Regions from separate parts of the Comamonas denitrificans genome, predicted to be linked through region 2. Evidence: predicted binding sites of a transcription regulator. Region 2 holds the regulator's gene; each other region holds the start of a gene.
The links. Region 2 encodes FNR, which switches genes on or off when oxygen is low (the NO sensors DNR and NnrR bind a similar motif). Its sites were predicted from a motif close to TTGATNNNNATCAA; they were not measured.
Positions count from the first base shown of each region.

Region 1 (7,349 bases), on a different contig from region 2:
TCGTCAGCCACCTGGCTGCGGTACAGCGCCAGTTGCCAATGCGTGGCGCGGTTGCCTGTGCCCCACTGGCCCTGGCCGCCCAGCTCCCAAGTGGTGGCGCGTTGCAGTTTGAGTTTGGTCAATCCGCTGACGGCGGTCGCCGGGTTGCCCGGGTTGGGCACGGCACCGGTGACGATTTCCCAGAACGTGGGCGCTTCCTGGCTGCGGCTGATATTGGCCCACAGCCGGGTGCTGGGTGTAATCTGCCAGTTCAGCCCCAGTTTGGGCGTGGCAAACGTCCATTGCTGATTCAGGGTTTGGCCCGTCTGGCGGCTGGTGGCATCGCGGCGTTGCTGGCTCCCGCCCAGTTGGCCCACCAGGCTCCAAGCCGGGGCGAATTGCCAGTGGGCCCCCACCTGGGCTTGCAGGTTGTCGGCGGTCAGGTCGTAAGCGCCAAAGCGCTGCAAATCGCGGCCGTTGGCGGGGCTGACGGCGTTGAGCGTGCGGTCCATGGTGCTGCGCGACCAGGCCAGTGCCGTGTGCCATTGCAGGCCTGCGCCCACCTGGCCATCGGCCCGCCACTGCGCCCCGAAGGTGGTGCTGTCGGTGCGCGTACTCACGGCCGGGTCTTTGAACCAATCGTCCGTATCCTGCCAGTACACGCCCACTTCCTGGCGCAGGCTGTCGCTGCCCCAGCGCGTGCGGTTGGCCAGGCGCAGTTGCTGGGTTTCACGGCGGGGGTCGCGTTGGTAGATGTTGATGGCCTTGTCCTGCGGGGTGCTGCCATCGCCCATCACGCCCCGGGGGTCGCTGCGCACCCGGTCTTTGGGCACGACGTTGGGGATTTCAAATGCCAGATCCGTCCACGACAGGTAGGTGCGGTTTTCCACCCCGCCGCTTTGAAAGCCGACATTGGCGTGCAGCGCATCGCGCCGCGAGGCGCTGTGGTGGCGGTAGCCGTCAAAGCGGTCGCTGCTGACGCTTACGCGTCCGTCCCACTGCTGGCCCACCAGGCCCAACGCCCCTTGCAAGGCCTTGCGGCCAAAACTGCCCACTTCAGCCCGCACCACGCCTTGTTCATCCGCACCGGTGAGCGATTGAAAATCCAGTTCCCCGCCCAGGGTGGTGGCGCTGGGTGTAAGGGTGTTCGCACCCCGGCGGGCGCTGACCAGGGCGGCGTTGCGCGGCTCCAACGTGCCGATGACAAAAGAGCCATCGGCCTCGTTCAGCGGCAGGCCATCTTGCAGCAGCACCACGCCGCGATTGACCGGGTTGCTTTGGATGCCTGAGCCGCGAATCGACAGGCGCGGCTGGTCGGTGGCACCAAAAAAGTCTTGCAGCACGATGCCGGGCTGGTAATCCAGCGCATCGCGCAAGGTGGCCAAGCGGGCCGCTTGCTGCGGCTGGATGAGGTTGGTGCCGCCCGGCAGTTGCTCCAGGCGCTGGCGCTCGCGCTGGGCCGACGGGGCCAGGGGCAGGCGGCCATCTTGGTCGGCACGCACCGTCACATCGGGCAGCACGGCAGCGGTTTGGGCCCCCACCCCGGCGGGCGTGGCAATGCAGGTGACGGCAGCGGCCCAGGCCAGGGGCCGCAAGGCGCAGCGGAAGCGGGATAAATGGGACATGGCAAAAGATGATGAAAAGTTCATCTATTTTATTGCCACAAAAAAGTTAATGAGATTGATTTGCATCAATTTTATGCAGTGCGCAATGTAAAGCCGTGCCAGCCCTGGGCCAGCGCCTCCTGCTGCCCGGCCGTCCAGCACCACGCAGCCGCATCGGGGCTGCGGCACTGCTGCACCGCCCACTGGCGCACGCCCTGGGCCTGCAGGCTGCGCCCAAGGGCCAGCAAATCGGCAAAGGGAAACAAGCCGGGGTGCCAGGTGGTGCGGCACTCAAAATCCACGCCGCTGGCCAGCAGGCATTGCAAGCCGGCAAAGGCTTTGGCACCGCTGCCGGGAGTGGCGGTGATGCGGGCGTAGTCGCCTTCCGGGGCCTTGATGTCCAGCCCCACCCAATCGAGGTGCGGCAGAACGGCCGCCAGGCGCTCGGGGTACATGCCGCCGGTGTGCAGGCCAGTGGCAAAACCCAGCGCGCGCACTTCCTGCAGCGCGGTGGGCAGGCCGGGTTGCAGCAGTGGCTCGCCTCCGGAGAAGACCACCGCATCCAGCAAGCCTTGGCGCTGCTGCAAAAAGGCCAGCACCTCACCCCATGCCATGGCCGCAGGCGCGGTGGCATCGAGCAGATCCGGGTTGTGGCAATAGCCGCAGCGCCAGGGGCAGCCCTGGCAGAACACCACGGCCGCCAGCTGGCCGGGAAAGTCGATGCTGGTCATGCGCGTCAAGCCGCTGACACGCAATGGGGCGGCCCCCAATGCACCCAAGGCAATCCGGCGGGCCATGGACTTACTGCTGCTCGCGGAAGAACTGGCGCTCGTGGTGCTCGCCTTGCTTGCCAATGTTGAAGCTGGCCACCGGGCGGTGGTAGCCCATCACGCGGGTCCAAACCTCGCAGGGCTGGCGTTCGGCATCGGTCAATTGCACGGCAGCGGTCAGGGCAGCGGTTTCGGGGGTAGAGAGGGCGTTCATGGTGGTTTCCTTCAATTGAATAAATAAATAAATAGCTTGACCCGCTTTTATTCATTGGTTTTTAAAGATAAAAGCATCTGAAAAAACCTTTTTACAAGCGGTAAAAGCTATGGTTTTCATCACGCTGCCTGCAATTGCTGGCGGCGGCGCTTTTCTGCCAAGCGCTCTTCATCGCACTTGGGGCAGAAGGGGTGCTCCCCAGCCAGGTAACCGTGCTGGGGGCAAATCGAGAAGGTGGGCGTGACCGTGATGTAGGGCAGCCGAAAGCGCGTGAGCGCGCGCTTGACCAGCTCGCGGCAGGCAGCGCCGCTGGACAAGCGCTCGCCCATGTACAAGTGCAGCACCGTGCCGCCGGTGTATTTGGTTTGCAGGCTTTCCTGGCGCTGCAGGGCTTCGAACGGGTCGTCGGTAAAGCCCACGGGCAGTTGCGAGCTGTTGGTGTAGTAGGGCTGCTGGGGTGTGCCCGCTTGCAAAATACCGGGCCAGCGCTTTTTGTCTTCCTTGGCAAAGCGGTAGGTGGTGCCTTCGGCGGGCGTGGCCTCCAGGTTGTAGAGGTGGCCGGTTTCTTCTTGAAAGGCGACGATGCGTGCGCGCACATGGTCCAGAAAGCGCACGGCAAAGGCATGGCCCCAGTCGCTGGTGATGTCGTGCACGTTGTGCGTGAAGTTGCGCACCATCTCGTTGATGCCGTTCACGCCCAGGGTGGAGAAGTGGTTGCGCAGCGTGCCCAGGTAGCGCTTGGTGTAGGGGAACAGCCCCTCGTCCATCAACCGCTGAATCAACGTGCGTTTGACTTCCAGGCTGTCTTTGCCCAATTCCAGCAGGCGGTCCAGCGCGGCCAGCAGCGCCGCCTCGTCACCGGCGTGCAGATAGCCCAGGCGGGCGCAATTGACGGTGACCACGCCCACGCTGCCGGTTTGCTCGGCGCTGCCAAACAGGCCATTGCCGCGCTTGAGCAATTCGCGCAAATCCAGCTGCAGGCGGCAGCACATGGAGCGCACCATGTGCGGCTCCAGCTCCGAGTTCACAAAGTTCTGAAAATACGGCAGGCCGTACTTGGCCGTCATGTCAAACAGCAGCGCGGCGTTGGCGCTCTCCCAGGGAAAGTCCTTGGTGATGTTGTAGGTGGGAATGGGGAAGGTGAACACCCGGCCCTTGGCATCGCCCGTGGTCATCACGTCGATGTAGGCGCGGTTGATCATGTCCATCTCGGCCTGTAGCTCGCCGTAGCAAAACGGCATTTCCACCCCGCCGATCACTGGCACCTGCTCGCGCAGGTCCTCGGGGCACGTCCAGTCAAAGGTCAGGTTGGTAAACGGCGTTTGTGTGCCCCAGCGCGAGGGCACGTTCAGGTTGTAAATCAGCTCTTGGATGCACTGGCGCACCTGCGCGTAGTCCATGCCATCTTTGCGGATGAAGGGGGCCATATAGGTGTCAAACGACGAAAACGCCTGCGCCCCGGCCCACTCGTTTTGCAGCGTGCCCAAAAAGTTCACCACCTGTCCCACCGCTGAGCTCATGTGCTTGGCCGGCCCGGCCTCGACCTTGCCGGGCACACCGTTCAGCCCCTCGTGCAGCAGCGTGCGCAGCGACCAGCCGGCGCAGTAGCCGCTGAGCATGTCCAGATCATGGATATGGATGTCACCATTGCGGTGGGCCTCGCCCACTTGCGGCGCATACACGTGCGAGAGCCAGTAATTGGCCGTGACCTTGCCCGCCACATTCAAGATCAGCCCGCCCAGGGAATAGCCCTGGTTGGCGTTGGCGTTCACCCGCCAATCGGCACGGGTGAGGTATTCGTTGATAGCGCTTTGCACCTCTACCTGGATGGGGCTGTCGGCCGGCGCTGCGATCGGGTTCATAAACACTCCAAAACAACAAAAAACACTAGATGTAGCGTTTATCGTATTTTCAAAACACTAGATGTAGGTTTGAACCAGATCAAACAATGCACCTTCATCGGTACTGCCAGCAGGGGTATTCGCCGCTTTTCACGCCGGATTGGGGCCACCTGCAAACCGGCTTAAGAAGATGTTTTTATTCAAATCTTGAGTAAATTTATCAACCATAAGTCAGCGAAATTTGACAAAGATCAGCCCACGTAAAAACAAAAAAACTACAGTCCAAAGCATTTTTCATGTTGCCCTTATTGTTTATGCCCGCCTCCTCCAGCCCCACCCCCGCCCTGGCTCCCGCCCCGGAACTGGTCTGCCCCGCCGGCAGCCTGCCTGCCCTGAAAGCGGCCATTGATGGCGGAGCCGATTGCGTTTACCTGGGCCTGCGCGATGCCACCAACGCACGCAACTTTGCTGGCCTGAACTTTGACGAAAAAGCCATCCAAGAAGGCATCGCCTACGCCCACAGCCGGGGCCGCAAGGTGCTGCTGGCGCTGAACACCTATCCACAAGCCAGCAACCCCGCGCCCTGGCGCTCGGCGCTGGACCGCGCGGCTGCCTGGGGCATTGATGCCGTCATCCTGGCCGACCCCGGCCTGATGCGCTACGCCACCGACCGGCACCCGCAGCTGCGCCTGCACCTGTCGGTACAAGGCTCGGCCACCAACCACGACGCGATCAACCTGTACCAGCAGCAGTTCAACATCCAACGCGCCGTGCTGCCGCGCGTGCTGTCGCTGGAGCAGGTCAAGCAGGTCACCCAGCGCACCAATGTCGAGATCGAGGTCTTTGGCTTTGGCAGCCTGTGCGTGATGGTGGAGGGGCGCTGCGCCCTATCGTCGTATGCCACGGGCGAGTCGCCCAACACGCATGGCGTGTGCTCGCCGGCCAAATTTGTGCGCTGGAAAGACACGTCCACCGGCGTGGAATCGCGCCTGAACGGTGTGCTGATCGACAAATACGGCCACGGCGAAAACGCCGGCTACCCCACGCTGTGCAAGGGCCGCTTTGATGTGGGCGCTGAAAGCAACTACTACGCCCTGGAAGAGCCCACCAGCCTGAACACCCTGGAGCTGCTGCCCCAGCTGGTGAAGATGGGCGTGCGCGCCTTCAAGATCGAAGGCCGCCAACGCAGCCCTGCCTACGTGGCGCAGGTGACCAAGGTGTGGCGCGAGGCCATCGACCACTGCATGGCCCAAGGCCACCTCTACGCCCCCAAAACGGCCTGGATGGCCAGCCTCGACCAGGTGGCCGAGGGCCAGCAGCACACCCTGGGCGCTTACCACCGGCCTTGGAAATAACCAAGCAATAAACCATAGCTGCTTACGCTTATCCCGTAAGCGTTAAAGCCTTATTGAATACAAATTTTTGACATTGCCATGATGAAGTTATCCCTCGGCCCGGTGCAGTACTACTGGCACCGCGAAACCATTTTTGAGTTCTACCAAGCCATGGCCGAAACCCCGGTGGACATCGTGTACCTGGGCGAAGTGGTCTGCTCACGCCGCCGCGAACTGCGCCACAGCGATTGGCTGGACATTGCCCACATGCTGCGCGATGCCGGCAAAGAGGTGGTGCTGTCCACCATGGTGCTGCTGGAATCGACCAGCGACGTGGCCGACATGCACAAAATCGTGCGTGAAACCGAGTTTTTGATCGAAGCGGGCGACATGGGCGCGGTGCACAACCTGGCGCTCCAGCGCCCCTTTGTCGCCGGAGCGCAGCTCAACCTGTTCAACCCCGATGCCCTGGCCTGGATGGCCAGCCTGGGGGCCACGCGCTGGGTGATGCCGCTGGAGATGCGCGCCAGCGACCTGGCCGTATTGCAAGAAAGCCGCCCGGCCGGGCTGCAAACCGAGGTGTTTGCCTATGGCCGCATGCCGCTGGCCTTCTCGGCCCGCTGCTTTACCGCCCGCCACTACAACCTGCCCAAGGACGACTGCGGCTTTCGCTGCATCGAACACGCCGACGGCCAACTGCTCAAAAGCCGCGAGGGCGAGGCCTTCCTCACCTTGAACGGCATCCAAACCCAGTCAGCCAAAGTCCACAACCTGATTGCCGACGTGCCGCAACTGGCCAGCCTGGGCGTGGACATCTTGCGCATCTCGCCCCAAGGGCTGCACACGGCCGATATCGTGGCCGCCTTTGATGCCGCCCGCAAAACCAACACCCCGCAGGCCAATGCGGTCGCCGCCCTGCGCCCCTTGATGCCTGCCGATGCCTGCAATGGCTACTGGCATGGCCGCCCCGGCATGGAGCTGGTCGAATCCGCCCTGACCGCCGCCTGAACCTCTGCACCCCCAAGGACTTGCCATGACTGCCACCCCGCCCGCCCCCTTTACCCTGCCCGCCCCGGTGGGCGCTGTGCTGGCCCGCCTGCCGGCCTACCCCGGCTCGCTGCTACTGGTCACCGCCATCAACCTGGCCCTGGCCAAGCAGTTACCGGACGATGTAAAGGCCCTCCTGCACGGCAAGCGCATCAGCATCCGCGTGCGCGATGCGCGGCTGGGCTTTGATTTCACCTGGAACGGCCAGCGCTTTGCCCCCAGCCAGCCCTACGCCGAGGCCGACCTGACCATTAGCGCCAACGCGCAAGACTTTTTGCTGCTGGCCCAGCGCCGCCAAGACCCGGACACCCTGTTCTTCAACCGCCGCCTGGTCATGGAGGGCGACACCGAGCTGGGCCTGGTGGTGAAAAACGCCCTGGATGCACTGGAGCTGCCCGTGCTTGACCCCAGCCACTGGAGCCCGCGTGCCGTGCTGCAGCGCAAAGCCCCCCATCTGGCCCGGCAACTGCCTGCCCTGCCATCTTTGAGCACCTTGTTCGGAAACCGCCCATGACCGACACCGCCCCCTCTGCCGATACCACCGGTGCAACCGCTGCCAC
Region 1 covers NZ_JBHSEY010000021.1:19,386-26,734, forward strand. Annotated here, with positions in the region: gene ACFO24_RS05755 (TonB-dependent receptor family protein) at 1-1,604, opposite strand, end outside; gene ACFO24_RS05760 (anaerobic ribonucleoside-triphosphate reductase activating protein) at 1,676-2,380, opposite strand; gene nrdD (anaerobic ribonucleoside-triphosphate reductase) at 2,385-2,567, opposite strand; gene ACFO24_RS05770 (ribonucleoside triphosphate reductase) at 2,687-4,429, opposite strand; gene ubiU (ubiquinone anaerobic biosynthesis protein UbiU) at 4,723-5,763, shown strand; gene ACFO24_RS05780 (U32 family peptidase) at 5,845-6,750, shown strand; gene ubiT (ubiquinone anaerobic biosynthesis accessory factor UbiT) at 6,776-7,303, shown strand; gene ACFO24_RS05790 (putative zinc-binding protein) at 7,300-7,349, shown strand, end outside.
Region 1: ACFO24_RS05770 (ribonucleoside triphosphate reductase) is a predicted target of FNR. The motif match lies at 4,499-4,512, and genes of this name have one in related genera.

Region 2 (7,349 bases):
GTCTGGGCCTGAATTTGAAGCGGCAAGCCACTGCAAAACCATACAAGCCATAGCATGAACCGCTTTGCTGACATATTTTTAAGATTCATTCACTAGTTTTTATTGATTAAACAAGCGGTACGCGCTATTTTTTTAGAATATTGCACCACCACCAGGATTGTAGAAGCCCTGACCAATTCACCATCTGTTGCATTTGCTGCGCCGCACAAAAATCAGCGCAACGCCTACAATCGACCCCTGCATGACCACCACTTTTTCCCTTGACGATCTGGCCGCGCGTACCGAGGCCTTGCTCAGTCGCTACGAAGCGCTGGCGCACGCCCACACCGAGCTGCAGGCGCAACTCAACGCCACCCTCCAAGAGCGTGACTCGCTGCGCCTGCGCCTGCAAGCAGCCCGCGCCCGCATTGATACCTTGATCGCACAATTGCCCGTCAATCAAAGCACACACAGCGCTGACCAGGAGGAGGCATGAGCCAAGTTTCCGTAAAAATTTTGCAGCAAGACTATGTTTTAAGCTGCCCCGATGGGCAAGAAGCGGCCTTGCTCGAAGCCGTGGTCAAAGCCAACCAGGCCATGCAGCCCTTGTGTGAATTGGCCAAAGTGCGCACCCGCGAACAGGCTGCCGTGTTGGCGGCCGTGAACTTTGCCTTCCAAAACCAGGCCTTGCAAAAGCACATTCAGCAGCAGCTGCTGCAACCGCAGCCAACCCCCATCTGCACCGCACCCACCGCCGCCGAGCAGGCTCGCCTGAACGCCCTGGTTGAGCGCCTAGACCGGGTGCTGGCACCCTCACCAACAATTTAATTATTTTCTAAGCCCTGCCCCTGCAGGCTTGCTAAAATCGCGCCGTCTGCAATTCTGTCGGGCTTTATATTGCCTTGAACCAATGCTCATTGAGCACGGGCTTGGTACATTGCCTGGGGAGCGTGATCGTCTCGCGTCAGATGAACCCAACGCCAGGCTGCCCTCGCCCACCTGAACCCCCGGTTCAGGTTGACGGCCCGGTAGTTTTGCAGACACCTTATGCCTTCGGCCTTATGCGCAGGGCTGGCACCCGCCAACGCTTGGCTAGGTCGCACACCACAGCTCTGGCCCATGCACCGCATCCAGCCACAGCGCCCACAACGCAACCCCCACCAGCATCGCCCCCGCCGCCCGGGTGCCCCAATCGCTGCGCCAACGCCCCACGGTCCCTTGCAGCAAACGCCAAGCCAGCGGAGCCAGCCACAGCCACAGGCCCGACCCCACGCCAAAAGCCAGCATACTCAGCGCCCCAAAGCCAGGATTGGCCGCCAAGGCGGCGGTCAGCACTGCCGAATACAACAACCCGCATGGCAAAAGTGCCCAGGCCATACCCGCCAAAAAGCTACCACTGGGTTGCGTCACCAAAGGCTGCACTTTGCGCCACACAGCCCGCCCACCAGCCTCCAGCCAGCGCGGCTGTTGGCCCTGGAGCAGCATTAGCCCACCCCAAAACAAAATGGCCAAATGCATGCCCGTCCACACAGGGCGCAGCCAAGTGGTGGTGCTGGCCAGCCAGGCCATCTCGCCCATGGCCCAGGCGGCCAAAGCCCCCAAGGCGCTATAGCCGAGCAAACGCCCAACGTGAAAACTCAGCCACCGCCAACGCGATACGGCCTGGTCAGAAGCACCACCAGAGGCAACCAGCGCACAAGGCGCTGCGCACATGACAAGACAATGGGGCCCCCCTACGAGCCCCATGAATAAGGTTGTCCACAGTAAAGAGATCAGCATGGATCAGATGATCCGCGAAAAGCGCTCCCGACTGCGCGCGGCTTGCAAATAGCGGTCAAACACCAAGGCCACCCCACGGACAAAAAACCATCCCTTAGAAGTGACACGAATACAGTCATCCAACACTTCAACCAAGCCCTCTTCTTGCTGGCCGCGCAGCAACTCAAACTCAGCGGCAAAGTACTGCTTGCAATCAATCAGCCAGGCGTTGTTGATGGATTCAAACAACAGCTCGCCTTGGCACATGATGGCCATGATCACGGCGCGACGAATCAAGTCGTCTTTAGACAGCGCCAAACCACGCACAATGGGCAGCAAACCTTGGTCGATCAAATCGTAATACTCGTCCAAAGTTTTTGCATTTTGGCTGTAAGTGCCGCCAATGCGGCCAATGGCCGACACGCCCAAAGCAATCAAATCGCAATCGGGCTGGGTGCTATAGCCTTGAAAGTTGCGGTGCAAGCGCCCTTGGCGTTTGGCAATCGCCAAGGCATCGTCCGGCAGGGCGAAGTGGTCCATCCCCACGTACACATAACCTGCATCAATAAAGCTATCAATGGCCGCCGAGAGCATTTCCAGCTTGTCACCCGCTGTGGGCAAGTCAGGCCGCACAATGCGCCGCTGCGACTTGAAGCGCTCAGGCAAGTGGGCGTAGCCATACAAGGCAATGCGATCAGGCCGCAACTCGCCCACTTGCTCCAGCGTACGGGCAAAGGATTGCGGATTTTGTTTGGGCAGGCCGTAGATCAAATCGACGTTCAGCGATTTAAAACCGATTTTGCGGGCCGCCTCAACCAAGGCAAACACCTGTTCAGCCGGCTGAATGCGATGCACGGCTTGCTGCACATCAGAGTCAAAATCCTGCACGCCAAAGCTCAGGCGGTTCAGGCCAATATCCCATAGCACTTGCAAACGCTCAGGTGTGACCGTGCGGGGATCCACCTCAATCGAATATTCACCATCGGGGGCAAACTCAAAACGTGCCCGCAGTACCTGCATCAGGCTGACAAGCTCTTCATCGGACAAGAATGTCGGTGTTCCCCCCCCAAAATGCAGCTGACTCACCACCTGCCCACGCCCCAGGTGCTGCACATGCAAATCGAGCTCACGCTCCAGATACTGCAAGTACTTTGCCGCCCGATCATGGTGCTTGGTGATGATTTTGTTGCACGCGCAGTAGTAGCACAGCGATTCACAAAACGGGATGTGGATGTACAGCGACAGTGGCTGCACTGCCGTGGCAGATAGCACTTTGCGCTGCTGCAGCGCAACGATGTAATCTTTTTCGCGGAAGGCCTCAACAAAGCGGTCAGCCGTCGGGTAGGAGGTATAGCGTGGCCCTGGCACGTCATAACGGCGCAGCAAATCGGGCGTGACAATACTCATGGGCAATCTTCTCCTTGGTAAGCCCTTTATTTTCGGGTAAATAACCAAGCTACCGACTTGACGTGCGTCAATTATTTATTTAAAAAGAAACGGGTGATAATTTGACCTAAGTCAGCGCAGCACGGGCTTACCCCAAATGCCCCGTGTTTTTCTTTGTTTTCTCTCTTTGCCCCGGGCAACGGCGGTCTTGGCTCAATGACTCCTACCACTGCATCCATACAAGTTACCTGCTCCAATTGCAATCTGCGCGAACTGTGCATGCCCGTGGGCCTGGACTGCCAGCAAATGCAGCGCATTGAAGAGGTGGTCGCCACCCGGCGCAAGATCAAGCGTGGCGACATGCTGTTTCAAAACGGTGAAGATTTCACCTCGCTGTACGCCATTCGCACCGGATTTTTCAAAACCTGTGTCGCCACCGAGGACGGTCGCTACCAAGTCACCGGCTTTCAAATGGCGGGGGAAATCATTGGCTTGGATGGCATTGTTCACAATCACCACACCTGCGATGCGATTGCGCTAGAGAACGCCGAAGTGTGCGTGATGCCGTTTAACCGCATCGAAGAAATCTCCCGCGAAGTCACGGCGCTGCAATCACATGTGCACAAAGTCATGAGCCGTGAAATCGTGCGCGAGCACAGCGTCATGCTGCTGCTGGGCAGCATGCGGGCAGAGGAACGACTGGCCGCATTTATTTTGAATTTGGTGCAACGCCTGCATTCACGCGGTTTTTCTTCTTCGGAGCTGATTTTGCGCATGACGCGCGAAGAAATTGGCAGTTACCTGGGCCTCAAACTCGAAACTGTCAGCCGCACCTTCTCCAAATTTGTCGAAGATGGCATGGTGGAGGTCAAACAGCGCCATATCCGCATCCTCAACCAAGAGGCACTGCAGCGCTTGGTGAACAATTCCCGCGAAGGGCGCTGACCTGGCCCCTTGGCACCAGCCACCCAACATCCAATATTCAACCCCCAGGCCTGCGCAAAGGCCTGCTCTTTCCCAAACCTCTTGGCACTATCCAGCACCACGCAGGTGCAGCAAGCCTATAGTGCGCCCCCTATGCTACGACTTTCCAACTTTGGCCCCCACGCCCGCATGCTAGGCATGGTCATTCTGTGGGGGGCCTCCTGGCCCGCCGGGCGCATCGTGGCCCAGGCCATGCCGCCGCTGGCCGCTGCCAGCCTGCGCTTTGTGCTGGCGCTGCTGGTGTTGCTGCCGTGGATGTACCACAGTGGCGGTTTTGCACAACTTAAAAACTGGAGCACAAAGCGCTGGATGGGTATGGCTTTAGGCGGTTTTGTTGGGGTATTTGGCTATGCCAGCTTGTTCCTGTCGGGGCTGCAGTACCTGCCGGCGGGCAAGGCGGCCTTGCTGATCACCCTCAATCCGGTGGTCACGCTGCTGCTGGCGGTGTGGCTGTTCAAAGAACGGCTCAATGCCATCATCGGCCTGGGCATGACCATGGCGTTTTGCGGCGCCATCATCGTGATTTCCCAAGGCAACCCCTTGCACATTTTGCAGGGGCAGCTGGGCTTGGGCGAGTGGCTGATTCTGGGTTGTGTGGCCTGTTGGGTGGGCTACACCTTGCTGGGGCGCTGGGTGATGAATGGGGTGGATGCGCTCTCGGCCACGGCGGTGACGGCCAGCTTTGGCACGCTGTTTTTGATTGTGGCCAGCTTGCTGGTGGAAGGCCCTGCCGGAGTGCAAGCTGCCCTGCACAGCGGCTGGAGTGCCTGGGGGGCTTTGTTGTTCTTGGCCTTTGGTGCCACGGCCCTGGCCTATGCCTGGTTCTTTGATGGGGTCAAGCGCCTGGGTGCAGGCGCGGCAGCCGGCTACATCACCCTGGTGCCGGTGGTGGGGGTGGCGGTGTCGGCGCTGCTGCTGCACGAGGCACTGGATACCAGCCTGCTCATTGGCGGCACTTTGGCGGTGCTGGGCACCGCCATCATGCAACGCGGGCGGCGCTAAAAAAGCCCCAGCGCCACGAGCGGCTAGGCCTTTGCAGCCCTCGGGCATTTGCAGTGCATATAGCCCGCCACAGTGTAACCCAACACCGTGGTGCCCACAGCCCCCAGGCCAAAGACCAGGGCAATCAAAAACCAGTCGGCCGGGCCGCCTGCATCGGTAAAGCCCGAGGACGACACCTTGGCCATCACCACTAGGGCCAGCGCACCGCCGAGCAATCCTATTGCTTGAGCACCTACCATGCGCCTAGCAACGATTGTGCGCTCTTTGAATAGTAAAAATAAGAAGGCCAAAGTGCCTCCAGCTATCAAAATAATGAGCAACCACAGCAGCGGTGCGCCCAGCATCTCTTGAAAGACGTACCAGAAAATCAGCGGATCGAGTTCTTTCATGACGGGTTTCCTTCTTGGGGTTCGGGGTTCTGGGAATCAAGCCTGGCCACGCAGCATGCTGATGTAGGTGGGCTTGAGGGCCATGGTCTTCATGACCCAGCTGATCCACAGCTCCTCCAGCGGCGCAATGACCCCGGGGAAGGAGGGCGTGAGATTATTTTCGTAATCAAACTCCACCAGCATGGCCTGGCCTAGGCGGGTGATCAGGGGGCAGGAGGTGTAGCCGTTGTACAGCGCATCGGACTGCTTGCCCTGGATATCGGCCACCAAGTGATCGATGGCCACCGGCACCTGCCACTTCACGCTGGCCGCTGTCTTGCCCTTGGGCACGCCGGCAATGTCGCCCACACCAAAGACGTTGGGGTAGCGCACGTGGCGCAGCGTGCCCTTGTCCACCTCCATCCAGCCCTCGGCAGCCCAGTTGCCGCTTTGCCAGGGCAAAGGGCTGTTGCGCACGGCCTCTGGGGCCAGCATGGGCGGGATGATGTGAATGAAGTCCCAGTTCTGCTCTTCGGTACCCTCTTGGGTCTTGAAAGTGGCAATGCGTTTGCCAGGGTCAATGGCTGTCAGCACCCGGTGGTACTTAGTTTGGATGTTGCGCTCTTTGAACAGCATGCGCACCTTCTCCGAGACGATGGGCACGCTAAATAAGGCCGCGTTGTTCGAGAAATAAACAAACTCTGCCTTGCTGCGCCCGCCCTGGCGCGTGGCGCGGTCTTCGCTGAGAAAGGTGTATTTGAGCGGCGCACCGGCGCACTTCATCTCGGTGTCGGGGCGGGTGAACACACCGCGTCCGCCCTGGGTGGCAAACTGGCTCATCAAGCCCCAGGTGGCGGCTGCGGCATCCGGGCCGTTGTAGATGCTGCCAATGCCATGCTGGCCAATCAGGCCCGGCTCCATGCCTTCGATGCGGCCATATTCCAGCTGCAGGCCGGTGGCGACAATTAAAAAGTCATACGGCAGCACCTGGCCCGATTGCGTAACCACCTTGTTGCCCTCGGGGTCGATTTCGGCAACGCGCTCTTGCACCCACTGCACCCCAGAGGGCACGTAACTACCCGTTTGTGACACCACATAGTCCGCCGGTTTGATGCCCGCGCCCACCAGGGTAAAACCAGGCTGGTAATAGTGCTCTTTGCGCGCGTCCACCAGCGTAATTTGGGCACCCGACAACTGCTGCGCCAGACGCGAAGCCGCCGCCAACCCCGCCGCCCCGGCCCCGGCAATCACGATGCGGGCAGCCGTCTTGACCGGCTGTGCTGCCTGGGCCTGGGCACTGTGCGTGGCGCAAGCGGCGGCTGCACCCGCCGTCAGCAGCTTGAGCCAGTCTCGGCGGTTGAAGTTGTTGATGCGATCCATGCTTGTCTCCTGGAGTAAGAAGCGTCAATTAATTTATTCAAACACAATCTATTTTTAAATAAATTATAGAGTACTGACTGCCACCCTTGCCCAAAAAAACGCCAGGGTTTGCCCGCAGGGCCCTCACTGTCCCACGCCGTACGGCACAAAGCTGCTCTCATCGGTATTGACCCGCAGCGGCTTGCCCGTGAAGGGAAACGCCCGCTGCGGACAAGCGGTGCGCTCGCACACCTTGCAGCCCATGCCAATGGGGGTGGCCGCCTGCAGGTTGCGCAAATCCAGTCCCTTGGAATACACCAGCCGCTGCGCATGCTGCACATCGCAGCCCAGGCCAATGGCAAAGGTTTTGCCCGGCATGCCCCAACCGCGCCCTTCGTGGGTGATGCTGCGGGCAATCCACAAATACACGCGCCCATCGGGCATGCTGGCCAGCTGCGGCAGGATGCGCCCGGGCTGGGCGAAGGCCTCGTACACATTCCACAGCGGGCACGA
Region 2 covers NZ_JBHSEY010000057.1:75,952-83,300, forward strand. Annotated here, with positions in the region: gene ACFO24_RS12305 (ABC transporter substrate-binding protein) at 1-26, opposite strand, end outside; gene ACFO24_RS12310 (DUF904 domain-containing protein) at 242-475, shown strand; gene ACFO24_RS12315 (cell division protein ZapA) at 472-807, shown strand; gene ACFO24_RS12320 (sulfite exporter TauE/SafE family protein) at 1,072-1,758, opposite strand; gene hemN (oxygen-independent coproporphyrinogen III oxidase) at 1,762-3,144, opposite strand; gene fnr (fumarate/nitrate reduction transcriptional regulator Fnr) at 3,340-4,068, shown strand; gene ACFO24_RS12335 (DMT family transporter) at 4,201-5,109, shown strand; gene ACFO24_RS12340 (DUF5368 domain-containing protein) at 5,133-5,498, opposite strand; gene ACFO24_RS12345 (NAD(P)/FAD-dependent oxidoreductase) at 5,535-6,857, opposite strand; gene ACFO24_RS12350 (short-chain fatty acyl-CoA regulator family protein) at 6,981-7,349, opposite strand, start outside.

Region 3 (7,349 bases), on a different contig from region 2:
TCGGGGCACACCTCCAGCACGTGGTCGCGAAAGCAGTGGCCCGCGCCCAGTAGCAACATGGTTTCATTTTTCAGCTGTTGGGTGCTGATGGATTCTTGCTGGGCCAGGGGATGGGTGCTGGGCACGGCGGCCAAAAACGGCTCGTCGTACAGCGGGGCGATGGCCAGGCCCGTATCAGGAAAGGGCTCGGCCAAGATGGCGCAGTCGATCTCGCCGGTGCGCAGCATTTCCAGCAGTTTGACGGTGAAGTTCTCCTGCAGCATGAGCGGCATTTGCGGCGTGCGGGCAATGGACTGGCGCACCAAATCGGGCAGCAAATACGGGCCGATGGTGTAAATCACGCCCAGGGTGAGCACCCCGGCCAGGGGGTCTTTGCCGCGCTTGGCGATTTCTTTGATTTCAGCCGCTTGGTCCAGCACGGTTTGCGCCTGGCGCACGATGTCTTCGCCCAGGGCGGTGATGGTCACCTCGTTGGAGCTGCGCTCAAAGATTTTGACATCCAGCTCTTCTTCGAGTTTTTTGACGGCCACCGACAGCGTCGGTTGCGAGACAAAACAGGCTTCGGCGGCACGGCCAAAGTGCCGCTCCCGGGCCACGGCGACGATGTATTTGAGTTCGGTGAGCGTCATAACTATTTTTTGCTATCAAAGAAACGGTTTGTATCACGCATTCCAATGCAATGGCGCGGCAAGGTGGGGGCTTTGGGGCCCTTGCCACGGTTCATGCCTTGAGGTATTCAGCCTTGCTGCCCAGCCAGCGCTCGATGTGCTGCTGCGCTTGGCGCGGATACTGCTGCAGCATCTGCGGGGCCAGTTCCCGCGCCCACTCCAGCAGGGCCATGTCTTGCTCCAGATCGGCAAAGCGCAGCATGGCCGCCCCCGATTGGCGGGCCCCGAGGAATTCGCCCGGGCCGCGAATTTCCAAATCACGCCGGGCGATTTCAAAGCCATCGTTGGTTTCGGCCATGGCACGCAGGCGCTCTTTGCCGTTGTCCGAGAGCTTGCCGCTGTCGCCCACCGAGTACAGCAGCACGCAGGCCGAGGCCACCGCCCCGCGCCCCACGCGCCCGCGCAGCTGGTGCAGTTGCGACAGGCCAAAGCGCTCGGCGTGCTCAATCACCATCAAGGAGGCATTGGGCACGTCCACCCCCACCTCGATCACCGTGGTGGCCACCAGCAGGCCCATCAGGCCGCTGGCAAACATCTGCATCACGGCTTTTTTCTCGGCCGGGCTCATGCGTGAATGCAGCAAGCCGACCAGCACGCCGGGCAGGGCGGCGCTCAGCTCAGCGTGGGTGGCGGTGGCGTTGCTCAAATCAAGGGTTTCGCTTTCTTCGATCAGCGGGCAGACCCAATACACCTGCCGCCCTTGGGCCAGCTGGGCGGCCAGGCGCTCGATCAATTCATCTTTGCGGCTGTCGGGCAGCACGCGGGTGACGATGGGGGTGCGCCCAGGGGGCAGCTCATCAATCACCGAGACATCCAAATCGGCGTAATAGCTCATGGCCAGGGTGCGCGGAATGGGCGTGGCGCTCATCATCAGCAAATGCGGCTCCAGCTTGGCATGGGCCAATTTTTGCCGCAGCGCCAGGCGCTGGGCGACACCAAAGCGGTGCTGCTCATCAATCACCGCCAGCGCCAGGTTCAAAAACTGCACCTGCTCTTGAATTACTGCATGCGTGCCCACCACCAAGGCCGCTTGGCCACTGGCGATGATCTCCAGCATGGCGGTGCGCTCTTTCTTTTTTTGCGCCCCCGACAGCCAGGCCACCTGCTTGCCCAGCGGGGCCAAAATAGGCTCCAGCCAACCCACCAGCTTGGCAAAGTGCTGCTCGGCCAGGATTTCGGTGGGGGCCATCAGGGCGCACTGCCAGCCCGCGGCAATGCACTGCATCGCCGCCAGAGCGGCGACCACGGTTTTGCCCGAGCCGACATCGCCCTGCAGCAGCCGGTGCATGGGTTGGGTGCGGGCCATGTCGGCGGTGATTTCTTGCACCACGCGCTGCTGCGCGGCGGTCAGGGCAAAAGGCAGGGCCGCGAGCAATTGGCTGACGATGGCTGCCTGCTGCGCCGTGGGCTGCAAGGGCGGCGCGGCCAGGCGGGAGCGCTCTTGCCGCGCTTGGTATTGCGAGAGCTGCTGGGCCAGCAGCTCCTCGGCCTTGAGCCGCTGCCAGGCGGGGTGGCTGTGGTCTTGCAAGGTATCGAGCGCCACCTGCGGGGTGGGGTTGTGCAAAAACAAGAGTGCTTCGCGCAGACTTAATAAAGGTTTTAAGGCATTTCCATCCCAATAGTTAGGAATAGGCGGCGGTGCGTGCTCTGGTAATGTTTCTGGCAGCGCCACCCGCTGCAGCGCACTGGCCACGGCGCGGCGGATGTAGGCCTGCGGCAGCCCATGGGCCACAGGGTAAATCGGGGTGAGTGCCTGGGGCAGCGCCCCTTCGGGCTTTTTATAGGTGGGGTGCAGCATTTGCCGCCCCCAAAACCCCCCCTTGACCTCGCCGCGAATGCGCCAGCGCGTGCCCACGGCCATGGCTTTTTGCTGCGAGGCGTAGAAGCTGAAAAACGTCAGCTGGCAGGTGGCGCTGCCGTCATCAACGGTGATTTTGAGCATCCGCCGGGGGCGCAATTGCACCTCGCAGTCGGTCACAGTGGCCTCGATCTGCACGGTGTCGCCCTCGCGGGCGTTTTTCAGCAAAGTGATGCGCGTTTCATCCTCGTAGCGCAGCGGCAGGTGCAGGGCCAAATCAATATCGCGCACCAGCCCCAGCTTGCGCATGGCCTGCTGCGCCGGGCTGGGTTTGGCGGCGTTTTTGCTGGCCGCTGCTACGGGGCGATCACTCGAAGAAACAGGCATACATTCTTAACAGTTGCGATGATTTTTAAGCGCTTTTACGGGCTAATATGCGAAGTAACATTTTCTCGATTTTGGGTATTTAGCACGTGTTTAAGAAAATCACCGTTCAACAACTGCGTTTAGGGATGTATATCCACGCTCTGGGGGGCGCGTGGATTCACCATCCCTTTTGGCGCAGCACCTTCGTCTTGGACGATGCTGAAGACTTGCAGCAACTCAAAGCGAGCGCCGTACCCGAAGTATGGATTGACCTGAGCAAAGGGCTGGACGTGCTGGACGATCGCCAGTCCCCCGTGCACCCCATTGAAACCACCCCGCCCGACATCACCGCCCCTGACCTGCTGGGCACCGAGCCCACACCGCTGGGCCAGGAAATTGCCCAGGCCCGCGCCCTGTGCGCCCAGGCCCGCGATGCCGTGATGGCCATGTTCAGCGAAGCGCGCATGGGCCGCACCGTGAACATGGAGAAAAACTCCATTCTGGTGCAAGAAATCACCAACTCGGTGCTGCGCAACCCCGATGCCTTGATCAGCGTTGCCCGCCTGAAAACCGCCGACAACTACACCTATATGCACTCGGTGGCCGTCAGCGCCCTGATGGTGGCCCTGGCCAAGCAACTGGGGTTTGATGAAGCCAAAATCCACCAAGCCGCCATGGCCGGTCTGCTGCACGACATTGGCAAAGCGCAAGCGAACCTGCACATTCTGAACAAACCCGGGGCGCTGACCGACGACGAGTTCGCCCACATGAAGCGCCACCCCGTGGCCGGTTACGAGCTGCTCAAGCACACCATTGCCGACCAGGCCGTGCTCGATGCCTGCCTGCACCACCATGAGCGCATTGATGGCCGGGGCTACCCGCACCGCTTGCAGGGCGATGCGGTCTCGGAGCTGGCCCGCATGAACGCCATCTGCGATGTGTACGATGCGATTACCTCTAACCGCCCCTACAAACATGGCTGGTCCCCCGCTGTGGCGCTGCAGCGCATGGCCCAGTGGTGCCATGGACATTTGGACAATCACCTGTTCAGCGCCTTTGTCAAAGCCTTGGGGGTGTACCCCATTGGCAGCTTGGTGCGCCTGAACAATGGCGAGCTGGCGGTGGTGTATGCGCCGTGCGCAACCAACCTTTTGACCCCCAAAGTGGTGCGCTTTTACGACACCACGCGCAACCAGTTTCTCTGCCCGCCCAAGGCGACCGATTTATGCTGCGTCGCCCATCTGCGGATTTTGCAGCGCGAAGACCCCGACCACTGGTCCTTCCCCGACCTGGACAACATCTGGCAAGCCGCCGCAGCGCAAGAAACCACGGCCTGCCCCGTCCTGGAATAAAAACGCAAAAGCGCCCCCTGCCTGCTGCACGGGGCGCTTTGCATTCGGGCTTTCCCCGGCTACCGCGCTATCCCGCCACCCAGCGATTGCGCCCCTGATTTTTTGCACGGTACAGCGCCGCATCGGCACAGGCCAGCAGGGCGGCAGAACCGCTGGCGTTGTCCGGGCCGGCATAGGGAATTTGTGCGCACACGCCCACGCTGATGGTGACCACCGGTGCTGCTGGCGAGGCCTGGTGGGCAATGCCCAGCTGGGCCACGGCCTCCACCATGCGCTGGGCCACCTGCTGGGCCCCCTCCAGATTGGTATCGGGCAGCAGCACCACCAGCTCTTCGCCACCATAGCGGGCCACCAAATCCGAGGTGCGGTACAGGCAACCGGTCAGGGCTTTGGCAATTTTTTGCAAGCAGGCATCGCCATGCAAATGGCCGTAATGGTCGTTAAAGGCTTTAAAACAATCCACATCCACCATCAGCACCCCCACGGGGCGCTCGCCGCGCAGGGCCAGGGCGCACACCTGCTCCAGGCGCTCATGAAAATGGGCGCGGTTGGCAATGCCCAGCAAGCCATCGGTGCGGGCCATGGCGCGCAGGCGGGCCATGGCCGCCTCCAACTCCTGGGTGCGCTGCACCACCCGGTCTTCGAGGGTTTGGTTGGCCTGGGCCAGCTGCATGTTTTGTGTGGATACGACCGTGTACAGCTTGCCAATCAAGCGCAGCAGCGCCTGGGTGCCATTGTCATGAAACTTGGTTTCAAACTCATAGGCATCGGCCGGGCTAATGCCTTCATGAATCGCCGCAATTTGCCGCGCCATGGATTGGTCAATGCCCAAAATATGCAGGCCCAACCACGAGGTTAAAAACCCCAGCAAGGTCGCGCTGGGGTCCCCCATGGCGCTGCGCTGCGCCCACAAAACTTGCACTTGGTCAATAAACTGCTGGTGCATATTGCGGTGGTTTTCCACATGGCGGGTGTCCACGGCGTACTGGGCCATCAGCTCTTCTTCTTCGCGGAAGTGGTATTCGGTGTAGGCCAAGAGGCGGCCATACACATCGGCCAGCAGACCATCGCTGTCGCCGCTGGGGGCCAGCACCGCCTGGTTCAGTTCATTGAACAAATCCACCAGCACATGGTGTTGCTGATCAACGTGGTCAAACCCCGTGATAAAGCTGTCATCCCAAATGAATGCGTTGCCCATGGTCACCACCTTGCCTCCCTTTTTTACACGCGCTTTTTGAGCCCGCCAGTGTAGAACCCATAGTGACAAGTTTCCTGATATCCATCAAGCACCCGGGTGGCAATTTTTCTCCTTCCATGGGCAAACCCTAGTCACAAAAAGCATCTGCAGGTTTTGCGACAATCGCCGCCTTATTGTTTCTTGGTACGGGCGTTGTTCCGCCCTCAAGCCTTTTTTGCTTTATGCCTGCCCAACGCTTTACCCTGCGTGATTTTGATTTCGAGTTGCCCGCGCAGCTCATCGCCCAGCACCCCTGCGCCCAGCGCAGCACCTCGCGCCTGCTCGATGGCCGCGGCCAGCCTCCCGTAGACCGCATCTTTCACCAACTGCCCGACCTGCTGCAAAGCGGTGATTTGCTGGTGTTTAACGACACCCAAGTGGTCAAAGCCCGTGTTTTTGGCGAAAAAGCCAGCGGCGGCAAATTAGAGCTGTTGATTGAACGCGTGCTGCCCGGCGGCCACGAGGTGGTGGCCCACATGAAAGTGAGCAAAAAACCCCTGCCCGGAGCCCGCCTGCATTTGTGCGGCGGCCTGCAACACGGTGGCTTTGATGCCACGCTGCTGGGCCGCTGGCCCGAGGCCGACGGCCCCCTGTTTCACCTGGCGCTGCACGGCCCACAAGAGGCCACTGCCTGGCAATTGATGGAGCAGCACGGCCACCTGCCGCTGCCGCCCTACATTGAGCGCCAGCAAGCCAGCGGCCACAACCCCGATGCGGCCGAAGATGGCGAGCGCTACCAAACCGTTTTTGCCCGCCAGCCCGGCGCAGTGGCCGCGCCCACGGCCGCCTTGCACTTTGATGCGGGCGTGCTGGCCGCCCTCCAGGCCAAAGGGGTGGAGACGGCCAGCGTCACCCTGCACGTGGGTGCAGGCACCTTTCAGCCCGTGAAAACCGAAGATTTAAGCCAGCACCAGATGCACAGCGAGTGGTACGACATCCCGCTGTCCACCCTGGCCGCCCTGGAGCGCTGCCGCCAGCGCGGGGGCCGGGTGCTGGCGGTGGGCACCACCAGCGTGCGCACGCTGGAGTCGTGGGCCGCCAGCGGCAACACCACGGGCGATACCAACATCTTTATCACCCCGGGCTTTCAATTTCAGGTGGTGGATTTGCTGCTGACCAACTTTCACTTGCCCAAAAGCACGCTGATGATGCTGGTCAGCGCCTTTGCCGGGTACGAGCACATTCAGGCGCTGTACCAGCACGCCATTGGGCAGCAGTACCGCTTTTTCAGCTATGGCGATGCCATGCTGCTGCAGCGCCAGTAAGAACGTGTTCATGATCTAAGCCGCCCCCCGGCTCAATAGCCGTGCTGCTGGCGAAAGGCCCGGGCCGCGCTGAAGTGGCCATTGCCAATAAAGGGCTGCGGCGGGCGCAGGGCCGACAGGGGCGAGGGGTGGTTGCTGGTCAGCACCAGGTGCCCCCGGTCCGCAGGAATCAGCCGCTGCTTGGCTTGCGCATGGCTGCCCCACAGCATAAATACGGTGGGCGGCCCCTGCTCGGCCACCTGGCGGATGATGGCATCGGTGAGCACCTCCCAGCCTTTGCCGGCGTGGCTGGCGGGCTGGCCCTCTTCCACGGTCAGGCAAGTGTTGAGCAGCAGCACGCCGTTTTGCGCCCAGCGCACCAAACTGCCGCCGGGCTGGGGAAAGGCCGGCAAGGGCTGGCCCAAATCACGCTGCAGCTCTTTGAAAATATTGCGCAGCGAGGGCGGCAAACGCACCCCTGGCGCTACCGAAAACGCTAACCCCTCGGCCTGGCCGCGCCCGTGGTAGGGGTCTTGCCCCAGGATGACCACGCGCACGGCGGGCGCATCGGTCAGCGCCAGCGCCCGCAGGGGCTCAGGGGGAAAGATGACCGCGCCCGCCGCTTGGCGCTGCTGCAAAAATGTTTGCAGCGCTTGCCCCGCAGCACTGGCAAAAAACTCGGCC
Region 3 covers NZ_JBHSEY010000026.1:29,365-36,713, forward strand. Annotated here, with positions in the region: gene ACFO24_RS06400 (LysR substrate-binding domain-containing protein) at 1-629, opposite strand, end outside; gene recG (ATP-dependent DNA helicase RecG) at 721-2,853, opposite strand; gene ACFO24_RS06410 (HD-GYP domain-containing protein) at 2,940-4,184, shown strand; gene ACFO24_RS06415 (bacteriohemerythrin) at 4,252-5,382, opposite strand; gene queA (tRNA preQ1(34) S-adenosylmethionine ribosyltransferase-isomerase QueA) at 5,604-6,686, shown strand; gene ACFO24_RS06425 (uracil-DNA glycosylase) at 6,719-7,349, opposite strand, start outside.
Region 3: ACFO24_RS06415 (bacteriohemerythrin) is a predicted target of FNR. The motif match lies at 5,457-5,470, and genes of this name have one in related genera.